4 regions of the Methylobacterium sp. 22177 genome follow, and region 3 is predicted to be linked to each of the others. Evidence: predicted binding sites of a transcription regulator. Region 3 holds the regulator's gene; each other region holds the start of a gene.
The links. Region 3 encodes LexA, which represses DNA repair genes until DNA is damaged. Its sites were predicted from a motif close to TGTTCNNNNTGTGTTCNG; they were not measured.

Region 1 (5,100 bases), on a different contig from region 3:
GGTCCTGACCGTCTCCGACACGCGCCGTCCGGAGGACGACCGCTCGGGCGACACCCTGACCCAGCGCCTCACCGAGGCGGGGCACAGTCTGGCGGCCCGGTCCATCGTTCCGGACGAGATCCCGGCGATCCGCGAGCGGGTGGAGGCGTGGCTGCGCGATCCCGGCGTCGACGTGGTGATCACCACCGGCGGGACCGGCTTCACCGGCCGCGACGTCACCCCCGAGGCGCTGGAGCCGCTGTTCGAGAAGCGCATGGACGGCTTCTCGGCCGTGTTCCACCGGATCTCGTACGACAAGATCGGCACCTCGACCCTGCAATCCCGCGCCACCGCGGGGGTCGCGCGGGCGACCTACGTGTTCGTGCTGCCGGGCTCGCCCGGCGCCTGCCGCGACGCCTGGGACGGGATCCTGGCCCAGCAGCTCGACTACCGGCACCGGCCCTGCAACTTTGTCGAGATCATGCCGCGCCTCGACGAGCACCTGCGGCGCGGCGCGAGCCTCACCGTGTGAGGCGGCGCTAGGCCAGATTCCCCTCCTTGCGGCGCAGGACAGAGTGCTTGCGGCCGTAGAAGAAGTACACGACGAGGCCGATCGCCATCCAGATCACCAGCCGCAGCCACGTGTCGAGGGGCAGGCCGATCATCAGGAGCAGGCAGGACAGGATGCCCAGGATCGGCACGACCGGCACGGCGGGCGCCCGGAACGGCCGCTTCATGTGGCGCTCGGCGCGCCGCAGGTAGAGCACCGAGCCGCAGACGAGGATGAAGGCGGCGAGCGTGCCGATGCTGACCATCTCGCCGAGGATGTGGATCGGCACCAGGGCCGCCACCACAGCGACCGCGGCCCCGATGAGCGCCTGGCTGCGATACGGCGTCTGGTAGGTCGGGTGGACGTGGGAGAACATCTTCGGCAGCAGGCCGTCCTGGGCCATGGTGAAGAAGATCCGGCTCTGGCCGTAGAGCAGGACGAGGATCACCGTGGTCAGCCCGGTCAGCGCCCCGAGCTTGATCAGGAGGGCGAACCAGCCGATGCCGATCACGTCGACGCCCTTGGCGATCGGGTCCGGGACGTTCAGCTCCTTGTAGGGCACGAGCCCGGTGAGCACGGCGGCGACGAGCACGTACAGGATCGTGCAGACCGCCAGCGAGCCCAGGATGCCGATCGGCATGTCCTTCTGGGGTCTGCGCGCCTCCTGGGCGGCGGTCGAGACCGCGTCGAAGCCGATGAACGCGAAGAACACCACGCCCGCGCCGCGCAGGACGCCGCTGGTGCCGAAATGTCCGAAGGTCCCGTCGTTCTCGGGGATCAGCGGGCTCCAGTTCGCGGCGTTCACATGGCTCCAGCCGAGAACGATGAAGGCGATCACGACGGTGAGTTTCACCGCGACCATGACGTTGTTGAAGCGCGCCGATTCCTTCGTGCCCCGCATCAGCAGGATCGTGATCAGCGCCACGATCAGCACGGCCGGCAGGTTGAACAGGGCGGTCCCGCCGCCCTCGATCGGCGTGCCCGGCGCGTTGGCGAACTGCGCGGGGATCACGATGCCGACACTCTTGAGGATGCTGGTCATGTAGCCCGACCAGCCGACCGCCACGGTGGCGGCGCCCATGGCGTATTCGAGGATCAGGTCCCAGCCGATCAGCCACGCGAAGAACTCGCCGAGCGTCGCGTAGGTGTAGGTGTAGCTCGAGCCGGCGACCGGGATCAGCGCGGCCATCTCGGAGTAGCAGAGGCCGACGAAGGCGCAGGCGATGCCGCCGAGCACGAAGGACAGCATGATCCCCGGCCCGGCATACTGGGCCGCGGCGGTGCCGGTGAGGACGAAGATGCCGGCGCCGATGATCGCCCCGATACCCATCGCGGTGATCGAGAGGGCGCCGAGCGACTTCGAGAGCTGCTGCTCGCCCTCGCCGCTCTCGACGATGTCGTCGACCGACTTCCGCCCCATCAGGCCCGACGAATCCATGGCACCATCCTTCCAAGTCGGGGAGATTCAGCGCGCGTCGACACGGCCGGAGGCGGCGCCGTTTCTGCCGCGCTTCCAGAGTTGTAGCGGCGAATCGACCGACAACAACGTGAGCCGGCGCAAGATTCGCACGGTCGCGATTCTTCCGGTCAGGCGCGCTCGATCCGGGCGATCAGCGGCCTGACCTTGAGGCGGCCCGCGAACGCGCCCTCGGCCCGCAGGGCCTCGCGCCGGACGACGTCGCCGGCCCGGGCCTGCCGGGCGCCGGCGACGGTCTCCGCGCGCCTGACGAGGCGGCCGAGCCAGCCCCCGGCCGGGCGGTGCAGGCGGCCGAGCGCCGTCTCCGGCCGCGCCGTCCCGACGAAGCGGTCGAGGGTGCGGATCCAGCCCTCGGCCGGGACGTCGCCCGCCTCCAGGCACAGGATCCAGTCCCGCCGGGCCGCGACGGCGCCCGCCGCGTAGGGATTGCCGCCCCGGTGCAGCACGAGGGTCGCACCCGTGGCCTCCGCGACGGCCGCCACGGCCTCGCTCTCGCGGCCCGCGACGATCACCGCGTCGCCGACGAGGCCGCCGGCCACACCGGAGACGAGCACGCTGAGCGTGTCGGCCAGGCGATCGATCGCGTCCGGCTCGGCCGGGTCGGCCAGATAGGTCACGGCGGAGAGCATGAGCGCGCGCATAGACGATTCTGCGGCGCCGTAAACTGCCCTGCCGTCTCCGCGCGGACGCGCCGCTGCCCGGACGGGCCGCGGAGCCGGATTTGCCTGAAAAAGAGGCGATCGCCGGCGGTTTGTTCGTTGTATGTTCCGATCGGTTTCCGGAGTGGGGCGAGTCGGGATGGTGGACACGCGCGACGGAACCGCGTCCGGGACCGTGACGCGACTCGGCTCGAGCGCCGCGGATCCGGCCGCCCGGCGCGGGCGCGGCGCGACGGCCAACCCGACCGGCCGGTACGAATCCGCCCGGCGCGAGGCGTTCCACGACGGGACCTGGACGGCGGACCCTCCGGCGCCCCTGCGCACGCAGGTCACGCCGGAGCGGTCCGCCCGGATCATCGCGCGCAACGGCTCGCCCGACATCCCGTTCGATCGGTCGATCAACCCGTACCGGGGCTGCGAGCACGGCTGCATCTACTGCTACGCGCGCCCCACCCATGCCTGGCTCGGCCTTTCGCCGGGGCTCGATTTCGAGTCGCGGATCTTCACCAAGCCGGACGCCGCCCGGCTCCTCGCCCGCGAGATCGCCGCGCCGGGCTACCGGCCAGAGACGATCGCCCTCGGCACCGCCACGGATCCCTATCAGCCGGTCGAGCGGGAGCACCGGCTCACCCGCGGGGTGCTGGAGGTGCTGCGAGAGGCCCGCCATCCCGTCAGCATCACCACCAAGTCGGACCTCGTGCTGCGCGACCTCGACCTTCTGGCCGAGATGGCGGCGGACGACCTCGTGCTGGCGGCGATCTCGCTGCCGACGCTGGATCCGGACCTCGCCCGCCGCCTCGACCCGCGGGCGCCGCGGCCGGACAAGCGGCTCGCGGCGATGCGGGCGCTGAGCGCGGCGGGAGTGCCCGTCATGGTCAACGTCTCGCCGATCATCCCCGGCCTGACCGATCACGAGATCGAGTCGATCCTGGCCGAGGCGCGCGCGCACGGGGCGAGCCGCATCGGCCACGCGCTGCTGCGCCTCCCCGGCGAAGTCGCCGACCTCGTGGCCGACTGGTTCGCCGAGCACTATCCGGAGCGCCGGGCGCGGGCCTTCGCACTCCTGCGGGACGCCCGGGGCGGGCGCGAGAACGACCCGCGCTTCGGCCACCGCTTCCGCGGGGAGGGGGCCTACGCGGCGATGATCGGCCAGCGGGTCCGACTCGCCGGCACCCGTCTCGGCTTCGCCTTCGGACGGATGGATCTGAACCGCGACGCGTTCCGCAAGCCCGGCTCGCAGCTTGTGCTGCTCTGAAACGCGACCGACGCGGTGTCGCCCGCGCGCGAGGCGGCGGATCTGTCCGATCACCATATCTCCTCGATAAATTCAATAATTGTTCCATAATCGTCGTCTATGTATCGAATGTTAGTTGAATTGTTTTTTTTAATTGTGAATGTTTTTTATTTATATCGCGATATTCTATGACGCTCAACCTAGGAACGTAAGGTTGACATCTGTTGTTTTGTGAGTCAAATGCCGGGAACGATGAGCTTTCGTGGTGACTAATGAGTCCGAAGCGATTAATATACTGTATTAATGCAAGATATTGAGGTCGATGCTGTGCGTAGAAAAGGGATTGTGTTCGGCGTTTGTGTCCTCCGATCGCACCTCTGTACCGCGCGCGCGGTGATCCGGTCGCGGGCGAGCCGCGCTCCGCGGCCCTGCCCGATGCGGCCGGTCGCGGCTGCCGGCCTCCCTTGAGGCGGTGGAGTCTCGGGACGCCGACCTCGATGCCGACCGGGCGCGCTTCCTGTCCGATGACCGGACCGGGATCGCCGGCGAGCCCGCGACCTCGCCGCGCCCTCCGGGCGAACCGGGCCGGCGCCGCGTCGGGGTGCCCCTGGGGGTCCGGCCGTCCCCGGATCGCGCGGTCACGGCCCCCGGGGGCCGTCGTGTCGCTCAGCCTTTCCGGCGACCGAGGCCGACCGGCCGCCCTGCTCGAACCGGGCAGCCCGGCGGCGGGCCGCACGTCTCGACGCACTGCGAAGAGAGAACTCGACCCTCATGCTGCGTCTTCCGCGTCCTTCGATCGGCACGATCCTGTGCGCGATCCTGTTCTCACTCAGCGCCATGCTGCTGGCCGCGGGCGCCCGGACGGCACACGATGCCCGCGCGCAGGAGCGGGAGAGCCGCCGCGTGGTCGCGCTCACGGAAGGCAGCCGGATCCTCCTCGAGGTCCTGCTCGCCGTGCGCCTCGAGCGGGCACGGACTCTGCAGGCGCTGATCGCCGCGGGCAGGATCCCGCCCGCCGACGCGGCCCTGATCGCCCGACAGCGCGCGACCCGGACCGAACGGCTGGAGGCTCTCCTGATCCTAGTGCGCGCGATCGACACCGCCGCGGTGGCGAAGACGGTCGATCCGCTCCGACGCGCGCACGAGGCCGTCACCGGCCTGTCCGCGCGGATCGACGCGGCCCTCTCGGTCCCGATCGCGG
Region 2 (5,100 bases), on a different contig from region 3:
CGCTCTCGGAGCTGACCCTCCTCCTCAAGCGGCTCCTCGGCGAGCGCGTCGCCCTGGAGCTGAAGCACGGCCGCGAGGTCTGGCCGGTGAAGGCCGACGTCAACCAGTTCGAGCAGGTGATCGTCAATCTCGCGGTCAACGCCCGCGACGCCATGCCGGAGGGCGGCAAGCTGATGATCCGCACCGAGAACGTCTCCGATCCGGGGGCGGCCGCGGGGGCGGAGGGGCGCGGCGGGGCGCCGGCGGGCGACCACGTGCTGATCGAGGTGCGCGACACCGGTCAGGGCATCCCGCCCGAACTGATGGAGAAGATCTTCGAGCCGTTCTTCACCACCAAGGAGATCGGCAAGGGCACCGGCCTCGGGCTCTCGACGGTGTTCGGCATCGTCAAGCAGTCCGGCGGCACCATCGACGTGCAGTCGAAGGTCGGGGAGGGCACCGCCTTCCGCATCTACCTGCCGCGCCACGTGCCCGTGGCGGAGGTCGAGGAGGTGCCGGTCGCGGCCGCCGAGCCCGCCCTGCCGCGCGCGGAGCCGCTCGCGCCGACCGTCCTGCAGCCGGGCGCCGATCCGACCGCCAAGCCGGCCACCGGCAGCGACGGCGTCGCGCCGCGGGGCGAGGCGCCGCCCGCCAAGGCCGACAAGCCGGCGCCGCGCAAGCCCGCTGCCGACCATACGGGGCAGGGCACCATCCTGCTCGTCGAGGACGAGGATCCGGTGCGGGCGGTCAACAGCCGGGCGCTCTCGGCCCGCGGCTACACGGTTCTGGAGGCGGCCTCGGGCCTCGAGGCCCTGGCGATCGTGCGCGAGGGCGCCCAGACCATCGACCTCGTCGTCTCCGACGTGGTCATGCCCGAGATGGACGGCCCGACCCTCCTGCGCGAGGTGCGCAAGCATCAGCCCGACCTGAAGGTGATCTTCGTCTCCGGCTACGCCGAGGACGCGTTCCGCAAGAACCTGCCCGAGGGCGAGACCTTCAATTTCCTGCCGAAGCCCTTCAGCCTGAAGCAGCTCGTCGAGACCGTGAAGAAGACGATGGCCGACTGAGGGTCGGCGCCGGCGCGTCCTCCCGCCGCCCCTGAACGCGAAGCGGCCCCGGAGAGGCTCCGGGGCCGCCGATCTTCGCGGGTCGCGAGGTCCGCCGCGCGCCGATCCCGGTGCGCGGCGGCGCGGCTCAGGCCTCGCCCTCGTCGAGATCGTCCGCCGTCGGAGCGGCGTTCTCCAGGATCTTCTCGGCGACCAGACCGGAATTCTGCCGGATCGAGCCCTCGATCTCGGCGGCGATCTTCGGGTTGTCGCGCAGGAAGCCCTTCGAGTTCTCGCGGCCCTGGCCGAGGCGCTGGCTGTTGTACGAGAACCAGGCGCCGGACTTCTCGACGATGCCGGCCTTCACGCCGAGGTCGATCAGCTCGCCGACCTTCGACACGCCCTCGCCGAACATGATGTCGAACTCGACCTGCTTGAAGGGCGGCGCGACCTTGTTCTTCACCACCTTGACGCGGACCTGGTTGCCGATCGCCTCGTCGCGGTCCTTGAGGGTCGAGATGCGGCGGATGTCCAGGCGCACCGACGCGTAGAACTTGAGGGCGTTGCCACCCGTAGTCGTCTCGGGGCTGCCGTACATGACGCCGATCTTCATCCGGATCTGGTTGATGAAGATGACCATGCAGTTCGAGCGCGAGATCGAGCCGGTCAGCTTGCGCAGGGCCTGGCTCATCAGCCGGGCCTGGAGGCCGGGCTGGCTCTCGCCCATCTCGCCCTCGATCTCGGCCCGCGGGGTCAGCGCGGCCACCGAGTCGACCACCAGCACGTCGATGGCGCCGGAGCGCACCAGCGTGTCGGTGATCTCGAGCGCCTGCTCGCCCGTGTCGGGCTGGGAGATGAGCAGGTCGTCGAGGTTCACGCCGAGCTTGCGGGCATAGACCGGGTCGAGGGCGTGCTCGGCATCCACGAAGGCGCAGACGCCGCCCTTCTTCTGGGCCTCCGCGATGGTGTGGAGCGCCAGCGTCGTCTTGCCCGACGATTCGGGACCGTAGATCTCGATCACGCGGCCGCGCGGCAGGCCGCCGACGCCGAGCGCGATGTCGAGGCCGAGCGAGCCGGTCGAGACGGTCTCGACCTCCTGAACCTTGTCGCTCTTGCCGAGCCGCATGATCGAGCCCTTGCCGAAGGCGCGCTCGATCTGAGACAGGGCGGCGTCGATCGCCTTGGACTTGTCCTTGTCCACCGGGGGCATGTCGACCACTTTCAATGCGGGCTGGGCCATCTGGCGGGCTCCTTATGAAGGGGTTGGACGCAGTTCACAACGCGCGTCGCCACCGCTTCTATGTACCCGTTTTGTTCTCAGTCGACAAGGCCCGGGACGCCGCTCGTCCGCCGGGCGGACGCGAAAGTGCGGCTGCGCGGCGCACACCGAGTTCGAGACGGAACGCTGGCCGTTCACACGCCCGGGAAACACCCGGCGGCCGATCGGCCGAATCGTCCCATAGGCGCTCCCGGAAACGACGACGCCCGGCACGAATCCGGCTCTCGCGAGTCGAATTGCGTCCGGGCGTTCGTCGTTCCGGTCACCCGGCGAACCCGGGACGGACACCCTCGCGGGCACCATCCCGCGACGCCGCGGGCCGGGATCAGGCGATCGCGGGAAGCCGCAACCGCCGGGATCGCGGGATCAGGCGGCTTCGCCGGCCTCGGCCTGGGCAGCGTCGCCCTCGACCAGCTTCCAGGTCTTGGTCTTCGAGAACGGACGGCACTCCTCGATGAACACCGTCTGCCCGACCTTGGCGACGTTGCCCTCGTCGTGCGCGTGATAGTTCTTCGAGCGACGCACGGTCTTCTTCATCACCGGGTGCGTGAAGCGACGCTCCACCTTCACCACGATGGTCTTCTCACCCTTGTCGCTGACGACGGTGCCCTGCAGGATGCGCTTCGGCATGGTTGTCTCCTAAAACCCGCCTCAGCCCTTGGCCTGCTGCAGCGTCTTGGCGCGCTGCAGAGTCCGGACACGGGCGATGTCGCGGCGGACCTCACGGACGCGGGCGACGTTCTCGAGCTGGCCGGTGGCCCCCTGGAAGCGCAGGTTGAACTGCTCCTTCTTGAGGTTGATCAGCTCGTCATTCAGCTGATCCGGCGACAGCGCCTTCAGATCAGACAGTCTCTGGGTCGACTTCACGATATCCTCCGTTCAGTCGGCGATGCGCTGGACGACCCGCGTGCGGATCGGGAGCTTCGCGGCGCCGAGGCGGAGCGCCTCCTTGGCGATGTTCTCGGCAACGCCGTCGACCTCGAACATGATCCGGCCGGGATGGACCCGGGCCGCCCAGTAATCCGGGGCGCCCTTACCGGAGCCCATGCGGACCTCGGTCGGCTTGGACGAGACCGGGACGTCCGGGAACACCCGGATCCAGACGCGGCCCTGGCGCTTCATCTCGCGGGTGATCGCGCGGCGGGCCGCCTCGATCTGGCGGGCGGTGACGCGCTCGGGCTCCACCGCCTTCAGGCCGAACTGGCCGAAGTTCAGCTCGAAGCCGCCCTTGGCCGCACCGTGGATGCGGCCCTTGAACTGCTTGCGGAAGCGGGTCTTTTTCGGTTGCAGCATGGCTTCCTACCTTACGCGTGCTCGCGCTCGCGGCGTCCGCGCTCGCGGCCGCCCTCGCCATCGCGCTCACGGCGTCCGCCGGAGCGGCCGCCCTCTTCCTGGGCCTTCTTGTCCTGAGCCATCGGGTCGTGCTCGAGGATCTCGCCCTTGAACACCCACACCTTGATGCCGCAGGTGCCGTAGGTCGTGAACGCCGTGGCGGTCCCGTAGTCGACGTCGGCGCGCAGCGTGTGCAGCGGGACGCGGCCCTCGCGGTACCATTCCTGGCGGGCGATCTCGGCGCCGCCGAGGCGGCCCGAGCAGTTGATCCGGATGCCCTCGGCGCCCAGACGCATGGCCGACTGAACGGCCCGCTTCATGGCGCGACGGAAGGCGACGCGGCGCTCGAGCTGCTGGGCGATCGAGTCGGCCACCAGGGTGGCGTCGATCTCGGGCTTGCGCACCTCGACGATGTTGATGGTCACGTCGGCCTTGGTCATGGTGCCGACGAGCTTGCGCAGCTTCTCGATGTCCGCGCCCTTCTTGCCGATCACCACGCCCGGACGACCCGAGTGGATGGTGACGCGGCACTTCCGGTGCGGGCGCTCGATGACGATCTTGGAGACCGCCGCCTGCTTGAGCTGCTTCATGAGGGCGGCGCGGATCGCGACGTCCTCGTGCATGAGCTTCGCGTAGTCGCCCTTGTTGGCGAACCAGCGGGAATCCCAGGTCCGGTTGATGCCGAGCCGGAGACCGATCGGGTTGACTTTCTGGCCCATCAGATCCTCCTCAGGCCGCTTCGGCCTGGCGGACTTCGCGAACCACGATGGTGAGGTTCGAGAAGGGCTTCAGGATGCGCGCGCCGCGGCCGCGGGCGCGGGCGTGGAAACGCTTGAGAACCAGCGCCTTGCCGACGAAGGCCTGGGAGACGACGAGGTCGTCCACGTCCAGGTCGTGGTTGTTCTCGGCGTTGGCGATGGCGCTCTCGAGGCACTTCTTGACCTCGGTCGAGATCCGCTTGCGCGAGAACTGCAACTCGGCGAGCGCCGTGTCGACCTTCTTGCCGCGGATCATCTGCGCCACGAGGTTGAGCTTCTGCGGGCTGACGCGCAGCATGCGCGCGACGGCCTTCGCCTCGTTCTCGGGGAGCGCGCGGGGGGTGGCTTGCTTGCCCATCTCAGCGCCTCTTCGCCTTCTTGTCGGCCGCGTGGCCCGGGAAGGTGCGGGTCGGCGAGAACTCGCCGAACTTGTGCCCGACCATCTCCTCGGTGACGTAGACCGGGATGTGCTTCTGCCCGTTGTGCACACCGAAGGTGAGCCCGACGAACTGCGGGAGGATCGTGGAGCGGCGGCTCCAGATCTTGATGACCTCGGAGCGCGAGGAGCCCCGCGCCGCCTCGGCCTTCTTGAAGAGGTAGCCGTCGACGAACGGCCCCTTCCAGAGAGAGCGTGCCATAGCGATTACTTCTTGCGGTTGTGGCGGCTGGACAGGATGAACACGTCGGTCCGCTTGTTGGACCGGGT
Region 3 (5,100 bases):
GGGCGCGGTGGCGGCGGCCCTGGTGACCGGCAAGCGCGGCCTCATCGGACCGGCGACCAACGACGCGCTCCGCGCCGCGGGCATCTACCACGTGGTGTCGATCTCGGGCCTCCACATGGTGCTGGCCGCCGGCGTGGTGTTCTGGCTGGTGCGGGCGGTCCTCGCCACGGTGCCGCTCTGCGCGCTCCTCTGGCCGATCAAGAAGATCGCGGCCGGCTTCGCCATGGTCGGCGTCACCGCCTACTGCGCCTTCTCGGGCTGGGACATCGCGGCCGAGCGCTCGCTGATCATGACCCTGATCATGCTGGGCGCGATCCTGGTGGACCGGCCGGCCCTGTCGATGCGCAACCTCGCCCTCGCGGCGCTGATCGCCCTGGCCCGGGAGCCGGAGGGCCTGCTCGGCCCGAGCTTCCAGATGTCCTTCGGCGCCGTGGCCGGGCTGATCGCCTGCGCCCGGCTGATCGACGGGCGGCTGTTCGTGCGCCCCGGGGCCGGGCGGATCGGCCGCCTCGTCGGCACCGGCCTCTCGGCGGTCACCGGGACCCTGGCCACGACCCTTGTGGCGCAGGTCGCGACCGCGCCCTTCGCCACCTACCACTTCCAGACGGTCCAGCCCTTCGGGCTCGTCGGCAACGCCCTGACTCTGCCGCTCGTCTCCCTGGCGGTGATGCCCGCCGCGGTGATCGGCTGCCTCGCCTATCCCTTCGCCCTCGACCGGCCGGTCTGGTGGCTGATGGGGCGGGCGGTGGCCGGCATGCTGGCGATCTCGGACTGGATCGCCGGGTTCGAGCGGGCGAGCCTGGTGCTGCCGGCCTTCGGCGCCGCGGCGCTGACCCTGCTGACCGCGGGCCTGCTGCTGGCGACGCTGCCGGCCTCCCGCCTGCGCTGGCTCGCCGTGCCGCCGGTCCTGCTCGGCCTCGGCCTCGCGGCCCGGCCCGACCGCTACGACCTCTACGTCGACCGGCAGGGCGCGGGAGCGGCGGTGCGGGGTCCGGACGGGCGGCTCGCGGCCCTCGGAAGCCCCTCCGGCTTCGTCCTCGAGCAGTGGCTGAAGGCGGACGGTGACGGGCGGCGGCCCGCGGCGCTCATCGTCCGGTCGGGCAGCGGGCGCTGCGACCGGCTCGGCTGCACCGCCCGGCTGCCGGACGGGCGGGCGGTCGCCCTCGTCCGGGACAGGCGGGCCTTCCCGGAGGACTGCGCCCGCGCCGCGGTGCTGATCACCTTCCTCGCGGCGCCGCCGACCTGCACGGGCCCCCTGGTGATCGATCGGCAAGTCCTCGCCGCCCGCGGGGCCGTGGCCCTCCGGACCGACGGCGACGGCTTCGCCGCGCGCTTCGCCCGGGACGACGGGCGCGCCGTGCCCTGGCGGCCGGCCCCGGGACGCGATCCGGGACGCGATCCGGGACCGCCGCGGCCGGTCACCGCGGAGCCGGGCGACCGCGCCGCGGAGGACGGGGCCGCCGCGCCGGGCGGAGACCTCGCTCCCGGCGACGCGCCGGCCGAGCCGCTTCAGTAGCGGCGGACGAGGCTGACGAGGCGGCCCTGGATCCGGACCCGGTCGGGCCCGAGCACGCGGGTCTCGTAGGCCGGGTTGGCGGCCTCCAGGGCGATCGAGGAGCCGCGGCGGCGCAGGCGCTTGAGCGTCGCCTCCTCGTCGTCGATCAGCGCCACGATGATGTCGCCGGTATTGGCGGTGTCCTGCTTGCGGATGACCACGAGGTCGCCGTCCAGGATCCCGGCCTCGACCATCGAGTCGCCGCGCACCTCGAGGGCGTAGTGCTCGCCGCCGGCCACGAAGTCCGGCGACAGGGTGATGGCGTGGCTCTGGTTCTGGATCGCCGAGACGGGCGTACCGGCCGCGATCCGGCCCATGACGGGGATCGAGATGGCCCGGCCGGACTCTTCGATCATCCGCGTGCTCGCCGGGGCCGGCGGCTGCTTGGACTTGCCGCCCTCGACCACGCTCGGCGTGAAGCGGCGCGGCTCGGCGGGGGTCTGGGGCGCCGGCGCGGCCTGCGTCAGGCTCTCGGGGATGCGGATCACCTCGATGGCGCGCGCCCGATTCGGCAGGCGCCGGAGAAAGCCGCGCTCCTCCAGCGCCGTGATCAGCCGGTGGATGCCGGATTTCGACTTGAGGTCGAGGGCATCCTTCATCTCGTCGAACGACGGCGGGACGCCGCATTCCTGCATCCGGCTCTGGATAAATCGCAGGAGGTCCAGCTGCTTGCGCGTGAGCATCGACGGGGGACTCGCGGCTTGGCGGACCGCCACGTGACGGTCTCCGAAACAAATCACGAACAGGTTAAACGTTCCGCAAGTGTTCCGCAAGAGCGGCACCGCCACGCTCGGCGCGCCGCGGCGCGCCCGCGGGACAAGGCGGAGAAACGCATTGACGGCGCAAGCGGAGCCGTTTCAATGCACCGCGGTGCCCCGCCGGGCAGGCGGCGGATCCGGGGCGCGGGCTGGGACCCTCTTGGAATGACGAGGATGCGACGACCCGCGGCTCTGCTGCCCCTCGGCCTCGCCGCCCTCGGCCTCGCCGGCTGCACCACCGGGTTCTCCTACATCTCGCGGAACTACGTGGCGCTCACCCCCCAGGTCGTGACGATCGGCTGCAAGGAGCCCTACGAGGTCTACGACAACCGGCAGCTGCGCCGGATGCTGATCGTCTCCAACGCCCTGCGCGAGTACACCGGCTGCAATCTGAGCGAGGTCCGGATCGATCCGGAGCCGGACGCCACCCGGGTGAAGCGCTTCCGCACCGCCGCCCGGGCCTATCTCGACGAGACCGTGCGCGAGGATTGCCGGATCACCGGCGAGACCGTGTTCGATCCGCTGAAGACCGAGTTCGCCTACGCGTGCGACGCGCCGATCGAGAAGCGCGGCACGGTGGTCCCCCGCCTGCCGGGCCGCAACCCCGGCCTCGGGGTGCGCTGACCGGCCGGCGGCGCGCCGTCAGGCGCCCGGCTTCGGGAAGGTCCGCTCCGCCGCGTCCCCGGCGGCGGCGAGCAGGGCGCGGGCGAAGGCCCGGGCCTCCGCCCGGTCGAGCACGATCGCGGCGGTCACCGGCGCACCGCCGAGGTCGGCGAGGGCGAGTTCCAGGCGCACCCCGTCGGGCACGGCGCTCGCCTGCAGGCTCCAGCCGGAGCCCCGATCCGTGCTCTCCGCCATCTCACGCTCCTCCCGCCTGCCCCGGGAAAACGCCGCAGGCGCCCGCCGGAACCGCCCGTGCGCGGGACTGTTCCCGAGCCGTGCCCAGCGCTTCCCTGCCTCGCCTGTCCGCTTACCTCAAGGCCGCGGGCCCCGGACTCGTGGTGATGCTGGCCGATACCGATGTCGGAAGCCTCATCACGGCGGCCCAGAGCGGGGCGCGCTGGGGCTACGCGCTGCTGCTCCTGCAGATCCTGCTGGTGCCGATCCTGTACGTCGTCCAGGAGCTGACGGTGCGGCTCGGGACCGCCACCGGGCGCGGCCACGGCGCGCTGATCCGGGAGCGGTACGGGCCGGTCTGGGCCTGGATCTCGTACGGCGGCCTCGTGGTCGCCGGCCTCGGCGCCATCGTCACGGAATTCTCCGGCATCGCCGGCATCGGGGACCTGTTCGGGGTGCCGCGGCTCGTGAGCCTCGGCCTGCCGGCCTGCCTGCTCCTCGGGCTCGTCCTCACCGGGAGCTACCGGCGCGTGGAGGTCGTGGCGATCGTGGTCGGACTGTTCGAGCTGGTCTTCGTCGGGCTCGCCGCCGCGGCGCGGCCGAACGTGTCCGAGATCGTCGCCTCCTTCGGGCACATGCCGCTGGGCGACGGTCAGTTCCGGGTGCTGATCGCCGCCAATATCGGCGCGGTGATCATGCCGTGGATGATCTTCTACCAGCAGTCGGCGATCGTCGATAAGGGCCTGGGCTGGGAGCACGCGCGGCGCTCGCGGCTCGACACGCTCGTGGGCGCGGTGATCTCGCAATGCGTGATGGGCGCGATCCTCGTCGCCGCCGCCGCCACGATCGGCAAGGCCGGGCAGGGCAGCGCGAAGGGGCTGGAGACCGTCGGCGACCTCGCGGGCGCCTTCACGCCGGCCCTCGGGCCGTGGCTCGGACAGGTGGTGTTCGGGGTGGGCATCGTCGCGGCGGCCTTCGTGGCGCTCAACGTCGTGGCCCTGGCGCTGGCCTGGGGGTTCGGCGACGTGACCGGCCGGCCCCACTCCCTGGAGCAGTCCCCCCGGGAGGCGCCGGCCTTCTACGGCGCCTTCGCGCTCGCCGTCGCGGCGGGGGCGGGCGCCGTGCAGCTCGTGCCGAACCTCGTGGCGCTCAACATCGCCGTGGAGGTGATGAACGCGCTGCTCCTTCCCCTGGCGCTCGGCCTGCTGATTCTCCTGGCCACCCGGGCCCTGCCCGAGGGACAGCGCGTGGCGGGCGCCTACAAGTGGCTGGTCTACGCGGTGTCGGGCCTCACCGTCGCCTTCGCGATGGTCGGCGTCCTGGACGGGGTGGGCCTGCTCTGACGCGATTGACGCGGGGCCCCCGATGATGTCTCCCGCGGGCTCCGATCAGGTGGAGTTCGAACATGCAAGAGATCTGGTTCCGCGCGGGCGAGGCCACGGTGCTGGCGGCCGAGGGCCAGTACACCGACGCCATGCCGGAGGTGCTGATCGGCTCGGTGCGCGGTCCGGTGGGTCAGGCCTTCGCGTCGATGATGGGGCAGGTCCAGGGCCACACGCGGATGTTCGTGGTGCGCGACCTCAACCAGCTGGTGCGCCCGGCCACAATGATGACCACCAAGGCCACGATCCACACGGCCGAGTACGTCGAACTCCTCGGCGGCGTGGTCCAGGCCGCCACCGGCGACGCGATCGTGGACTGCATCATCGAGGGCATCCTGCCCAAGGACGGGCTCGACGAGCTGTGCATGATCATCATGATCTGGCTCGATCCCCGCTGCGCGGAGGACGACAACCTCGACCAGAAGGACCTCTACCGGACGAACTACGAGGCGACGAAGCTCGCCATCGCCCGCGCCCTCAAGGGCGAGCCGACGGTGGACGAGCTGATCGCCAACCGGAAGACCGTGAAGCACTACGCGCTCGACGGCGTGATCGAGTACTGATCGGC
Region 4 (5,100 bases), on a different contig from region 3:
AGTTTCCATTTGTGATTCAGCCTTCCTCCCTCAAGGTGGGTCGATCGACGCGTCCTCGAAGCCTCGCACGGGCTGGAGGGCGCAAGCGCACCCACGAAAGGATTTCGCCATGGCTGTCGAAGCATCCGGTGCTGGAAGCGAGCTCGTCCAGGTCGTCGCCCTCCTCGCGGCCGGCGTCATCGCCGTCCCGCTGTTCAAGCGGCTCGGCCTCGGCTCGGTGCTCGGCTACCTCCTGGCGGGACTGGCGATCGGCCCCTTCGGTCTGGGCCTGTTCACGGATGCCCACGCCATCCTCCACGTGGCCGAGCTCGGCGTCGTGATGTTCCTGTTCATCATCGGGCTGGAGATGGAGCCCTCCCGGCTCTGGGGCATGCGCCGCGCGATCTTCGGTCTCGGCCTCGCCCAAGTGGGCGCCTGCATCGCGGCCCTCACCCTGGTCGGGCTCGCCCTGGGCTTCCCGGTCACCGTCGCCTTCGTGGCCGGCACCGGCTTCGTGCTGACCTCGACCGCGATCGTCATGCAGCTCCTCGAGGAGCGCGGCGCGCTCTCGACGCCGAAGGGTCAGCGCATCGTGGCGATCCTGCTGCTGGAGGATCTCGCCATCGTCCCGCTCCTCGCCGCCGTCGCCCTTCTCGTGCCGGGCGGGAGCGCAGCGAGCGCGACGGAGCGCGCGGTCACGGTCGCCATCGCCCTGGTCTCGGTCTGCGCGCTCGTGGCCGCGGGCCGTTGGCTGCTCAACCCGCTGTTCCGCCTCCTCGCGGCCTCCAAGGCGCGCGAGGTCATGACGGCCGCAGCCCTCCTGGTCGTGCTCGGTTCGGCCCTCGCGATGCAGCTCGGCGGGCTCTCGATGGCGATGGGCGCCTTCCTGGCCGGCGTCCTTCTCTCGGAATCGAGCTTCCGCCACCAGCTGGAGGCCGATGTCGAGCCGTTCCGCGGCATCCTGCTCGGCCTGTTCTTCCTGGGCGTCGGGATGTCCCTCGACCTGACCGTGATCGCCGCGAACGCCGGTCTGATCCTGGCGGGCGTCGCCGCCTACATGGCCGTGAAGGGCCTGCTCATCTACGGCGTGGCCCGGATTCTGCGCGCCTCCCATGCCGAGTCGCTGGAGCGCGCGGCCCTCATGGCGCAGGGCGGCGAGTTCGCCTTCGTGCTGTACGCGGCCGCCGCGAGCGCCGGCATCATCGACGGCACGACCAACGCCGTCCTGACCGCCACCATCATCCTGTCGATGGCGATCACGCCGCTGATGGTCGTCGCCTTCGACCGTCTCGGCCCCAAGGCCGCCCTGTCCACCGACGGCGTCGAGGCGCCCGAGGATCTCGTGGGCAGCGCCCTCATCGTCGGGTTCGGTCGCTTCGGTCAGATCGCCAGTCAGCCGCTGATCGCGCAGGGCTGCTCCGTCTCGATCATCGACACGAACCCGGGCAACATCCGTCTCGCCGAGGGCTTCGGCTTCAAGGTCTATTACGGCGACGGCACGCGCCTCGACATCCTCCACGCGGCCGGTGCCGCGACGGCGCGGGCGATCCTGATCTGCGTCGACGACACCGCCATGGCCAAGCGCGTCGCGGAGATCGCCAAGGCGGAATTCCCCCTGGTGCCCGTGCTGGCGCGCGCCCGCGATCGGGAACACGCCGTCGAACTGATCCAGGCCGGCGTGGCCTACCAGATCCGGGAGACTGTCGCCTCGGCCCTGCTCCTCGGCGAGCAGGCCCTCCTGACGACCGGCGCCGACCCGGAAGCGGCCAGCGCGATCATGGCGGAGGTCCGGCGCCGCGACGCGGAGCGTCTCGATCTTCAGGTCGTCGGCGGGCTCTATGCCGGCCGGGAACTCATTCACGGCAACAAGACCGTCTCGGCGCACGGCGCCGGTTAGTGAGTGGGCGGCCGGGTCTCGGTTCCACGCCAGCAGGATGCCGGCCCGTCCCGGCAGGTCTTAGGGGCGGGAAGACCGTATCGCGCAGCCGGGCGTTCGGAGCCTTCGGGGCGCCGAACGGCCGGCCGTCGATGGCGCGGCGCACGCAGGCGAAGATCCGGCGACACGGCATGCCCGGTGCACCCGGCGGCCTCGCCCGGCTCGGACACGACCGCGCCCGGAGGGAGCCACCGCGCGCCACGCTCCTCCGTCCGACATGCTGCGAAGGCAGAGCCTCCAGGCGTCCGCGACGGTCTCGACCGATCCGATGCGTCGGCTCGGCGGACGGAGCTCTCGTGACCGGCGCCGCAGGCGCCCCCGCGGTGCCGCGGCCTCGGCTAACCCTCGATCGATGGCGCCGGTTGCAAGCGGCACCCGTCTGGAACAAAATGGGAACCACCGCCCGGCGCGGCGACAGTCCTATCGGTCAGCGACATGCCACCTCCGAGTTCCGGTCGCACGCTGTTCTTCTTCGAGAAGCCCTCGGCGATGCGCCAGCTGCAGCGCTTCTTCCGCTCGCCGAGCACGGTCTGCGTGGCCGCGGAGGGACACCTGCTGTCGGCCGAGGAGCCGGGCAGCATCCGGCCCGAGTGGAAGCCCTGGCGCTTCGACGTCCTCCCGATCGTCCTCGCCACGATCCCGGTCGGCTACGGGACGAACCGGTCCGGCCAGTCGCACGAGTCGAAGATCGCCGCGATCCGGCAGGCGCTGACCGGCGTCGAGCGCGTGATCATCGCCACCGATCCCGGTCGTGAGGGCTCGATGATCGCCTGGGAAGTGCTCGAGCATCTCGGCTGGCACGGGCGTGTCGACCGGCTCAAGCTCGGCGCGCTCGACGAAGTGTCGATCCGACGGGCCTTCGCGGCCCTGGCCAAGGATCCCGACTCGGGCGAGCGGGACTACGCCGCCTACCTCGAGGCGCTCTGCCGGCAGTACGAGGACTATCATCTCGGTCTGAACGGCACGCGGGCGATCTCGCTGCGCCTGCGCCCGCCCGCCTTCCGGGAGCCGTGGCGCTTCGGCGGCGTGCAGACGCCCACCCTCGCCATCCTGGCGGATTTGGAGGAGCGGATCCGGTCCTTCGTGCCGCAGGACTTCTTCAAGGTCGCGGTGCACCTGGCGACCCGCTCGGGCGCGGAACTCACCCTCTGGCACGCCCCGAAGGAGCGGATCTTCGACGCGGCGATCGCCGAGACGATCCGGTCCGCCGCGGCGACGTGGTCGGGCCCTCTGGCGGTCGCGCACAAGGATGTCCGGCGCGCACCGCCCCGGCTGTTCTCGAAGGATACCCTGGCGCGGCGCTGCGCCAAGCGGTTCGGCTGGGACCCGCAGCACACGGCCGGCGTCGCCCAGGACCTCTACGATCAGGGGTACCTCAGCTACCCGCGCACGGAGTCCGAGCACCTGCCGGAGGGCCAGGCCGGCGATGCCGCCGCGGTCATCGCGGCCGTCACGACCGTCCTGACCGATCTGAACGCGGTGGTTCCGCGAGACGCTGCGCCGCTGATCCGTCGCGGTCTCAAGGGCCACTACGTCGCGGATCCGGGCGAGCACCACGCCATCGTGCCCCTGCGCAAGGCGCCCGAGCGCGGCCGTCTCGGCGCCGATCAGTTCCGAGTGTGGGAACTCGTGGCGAAGGCCTACCTCGCCGCGCACCTTCCCGACGGTGTCGACGCGCGCACGAGCGTCACGGCGGAGGTCGAGACACCGCTCGGCGTGAAGCGGTTCGCCGTCTCCGGCAGCGTCGTGCGCGCGCCCGGTTGGCGCGCGATCTACGGCAGCGAGGCCGAGGCCGAGGCGGACGTCGTGCCCGGCAAGGCCAAGCGCGAGGCGGAAGCTACCGCCACCCGCCTGCCGCTCGTGACCGACGGCGAGGCCGCCTCCGCCGCGACGGCGGACGTCGCCACCGCGATGACCGAGCCGCCGCGGCGGATCACCCGGGGCGAGTTGCCGGTGGTGATGGGTCGGCTGATCGACCAGGTGGACGATCCGGCCGCCAAGCGCGCCCTAGAGAACCCGGCCAACCCGAACGAGCCGAAGGGGCTCGGGACCGCCGCGACCCGGGACACGATCCTGCCCAAGCTCCTGAAGAGCCGCTACATCACGCTGTCCACGGGAAAGGATCCGGCCATCGAGGTCACCGAGGTCGGCCGGACCTTCATCCGCGCGGTGCGCGGGGTGTTCCCGGCCTACGGGGATCCGGTCGGGCGCGCCATGTTTGAGGCGGAGCTCGCCGAGATCGGACGGGCGGCCACGCGGGCCGAGGCCGTCGCGCGCGCGAACGCCTTCCGGCAGCGCACCCGCGCCCGTCTCGACGACCTGATCGCCGCGATCGCGCGGGCGCCGGCGGTCAGCCTCGATCCGAGCCTGATCCCAGCCGGTCAGGGCGACCAGCGGCCACCGACGCCGGCCATGATGGCGTTCGCGGTGAGTCTCTCCGAGCGGAAGGGCGTGACGCTGCCGCGCGGCTGCAGGAGCAGCATCAGCGTCTGCCGCGCGTTCCTCGACACCCATGCCGGACCGCGCGCCGCGCAGGCGGACCACGCCGGCGGCCAGCGGATCCCGAGCGCGGCGATGCTCGGCTACGCGCGCAGCCTCGCCCAGCAGCGCGGCGTCCCGTGCCCTCCGGAGGCGGAGACCGACTTCGACGCGTGCCGCCGCTTCCTCGACGCGCACGCAGCGCCGCCGCGGCAGGGTAGGGGCGAGGCGAGTGCCGGAGGGACGAAGGGCAAGAAATCCGCGGAGCGGGAGAAGCGGCGGGGCCGGTCGGCCCGGACGCCGCGACCAGCGACGGCACGCCGCCGGGCCTGAACCGCTTCGGCGGGCGCGTCGGGAATCGAGGCGCCAGGCGGCAGCGCCCGGGCTCGGGCGCGCCTCAGGCCTCGACGTCCTGGGAGCGCAGCCAGCGCGCGATCGCCGCGACCGCGTGGGCCTGCTCGGCCGCGGTCAATTCCCGGCCCGCGGGAATCGCGTGCCACTTGGCCAGACAGCCGCGGCAGCAGGTTGCCGACGCGTGCTGCGCTGTGAAGACGGGGTGGCCGCGGAAGGGCGTCTGCTTGCCGTCGTTCCTGGGCTCGGCGGGCGCGAGGCGTCGCCGCACGAAGTCCCGCGCATGGTCCAGGACCGTCGGGAGCCCCTTCGCCCGGAGATAAGCGCGATCGGCGGGCGACAGCCGGAATCGTCGA

Region 1: a site for LexA is predicted at 2,759-2,776, ahead of ACTJK8_RS18800 (PA0069 family radical SAM protein). Genes of this name have one in related genera too.
Region 2: a site for LexA is predicted at 2,327-2,344, ahead of recA (recombinase RecA). Genes of this name have one in related genera too.
Region 4: a site for LexA is predicted at 2,296-2,313, ahead of ACTJK8_RS17535 (type IA DNA topoisomerase). Genes of this name have one in related genera too.

The regions. Positions count from the first base shown of each region.
Region 1 is NZ_JBQEPK010000021.1:26,672-31,771, reverse strand. It holds gene moaB (molybdenum cofactor biosynthesis protein B) at 1-511, shown strand, start outside; gene ACTJK8_RS18810 (amino acid permease) at 519-1,967, opposite strand; gene ACTJK8_RS18805 (hypothetical protein) at 2,117-2,647, opposite strand; gene ACTJK8_RS18800 (PA0069 family radical SAM protein) at 2,805-3,920, shown strand; gene ACTJK8_RS18795 (methyl-accepting chemotaxis protein) at 4,671-5,100, shown strand, end outside.
Region 2 is NZ_JBQEPK010000015.1:4,070-9,169, reverse strand. It holds gene cckA (cell cycle histidine kinase CckA) at 1-1,046, shown strand, start outside; gene recA (recombinase RecA) at 1,174-2,235, opposite strand; gene rpsQ (30S ribosomal protein S17) at 2,671-2,934, opposite strand; gene rpmC (50S ribosomal protein L29) at 2,956-3,171, opposite strand; gene rplP (50S ribosomal protein L16) at 3,184-3,597, opposite strand; gene rpsC (30S ribosomal protein S3) at 3,609-4,355, opposite strand; gene rplV (50S ribosomal protein L22) at 4,366-4,752, opposite strand; gene rpsS (30S ribosomal protein S19) at 4,754-5,032, opposite strand; gene rplB (50S ribosomal protein L2) at 5,038-5,100, opposite strand, start outside.
Region 3 is NZ_JBQEPK010000004.1:155,710-160,809, forward strand. It holds gene ACTJK8_RS06865 (ComEC/Rec2 family competence protein) at 1-1,516, shown strand, start outside; gene lexA (transcriptional repressor LexA) at 1,510-2,238, opposite strand; gene ACTJK8_RS06875 (hypothetical protein) at 2,488-2,937, shown strand; gene ACTJK8_RS06880 (hypothetical protein) at 2,956-3,171, opposite strand; gene ACTJK8_RS06885 (NRAMP family divalent metal transporter) at 3,252-4,493, shown strand; gene fae (formaldehyde-activating enzyme) at 4,556-5,095, shown strand.
Region 4 is NZ_JBQEPK010000018.1:113,089-118,188, reverse strand. It holds gene ACTJK8_RS17540 (monovalent cation:proton antiporter-2 (CPA2) family protein) at 110-1,876, shown strand; gene ACTJK8_RS17535 (type IA DNA topoisomerase) at 2,351-4,726, shown strand; gene ACTJK8_RS17530 (DUF4186 domain-containing protein) at 4,791-5,100, opposite strand, start outside.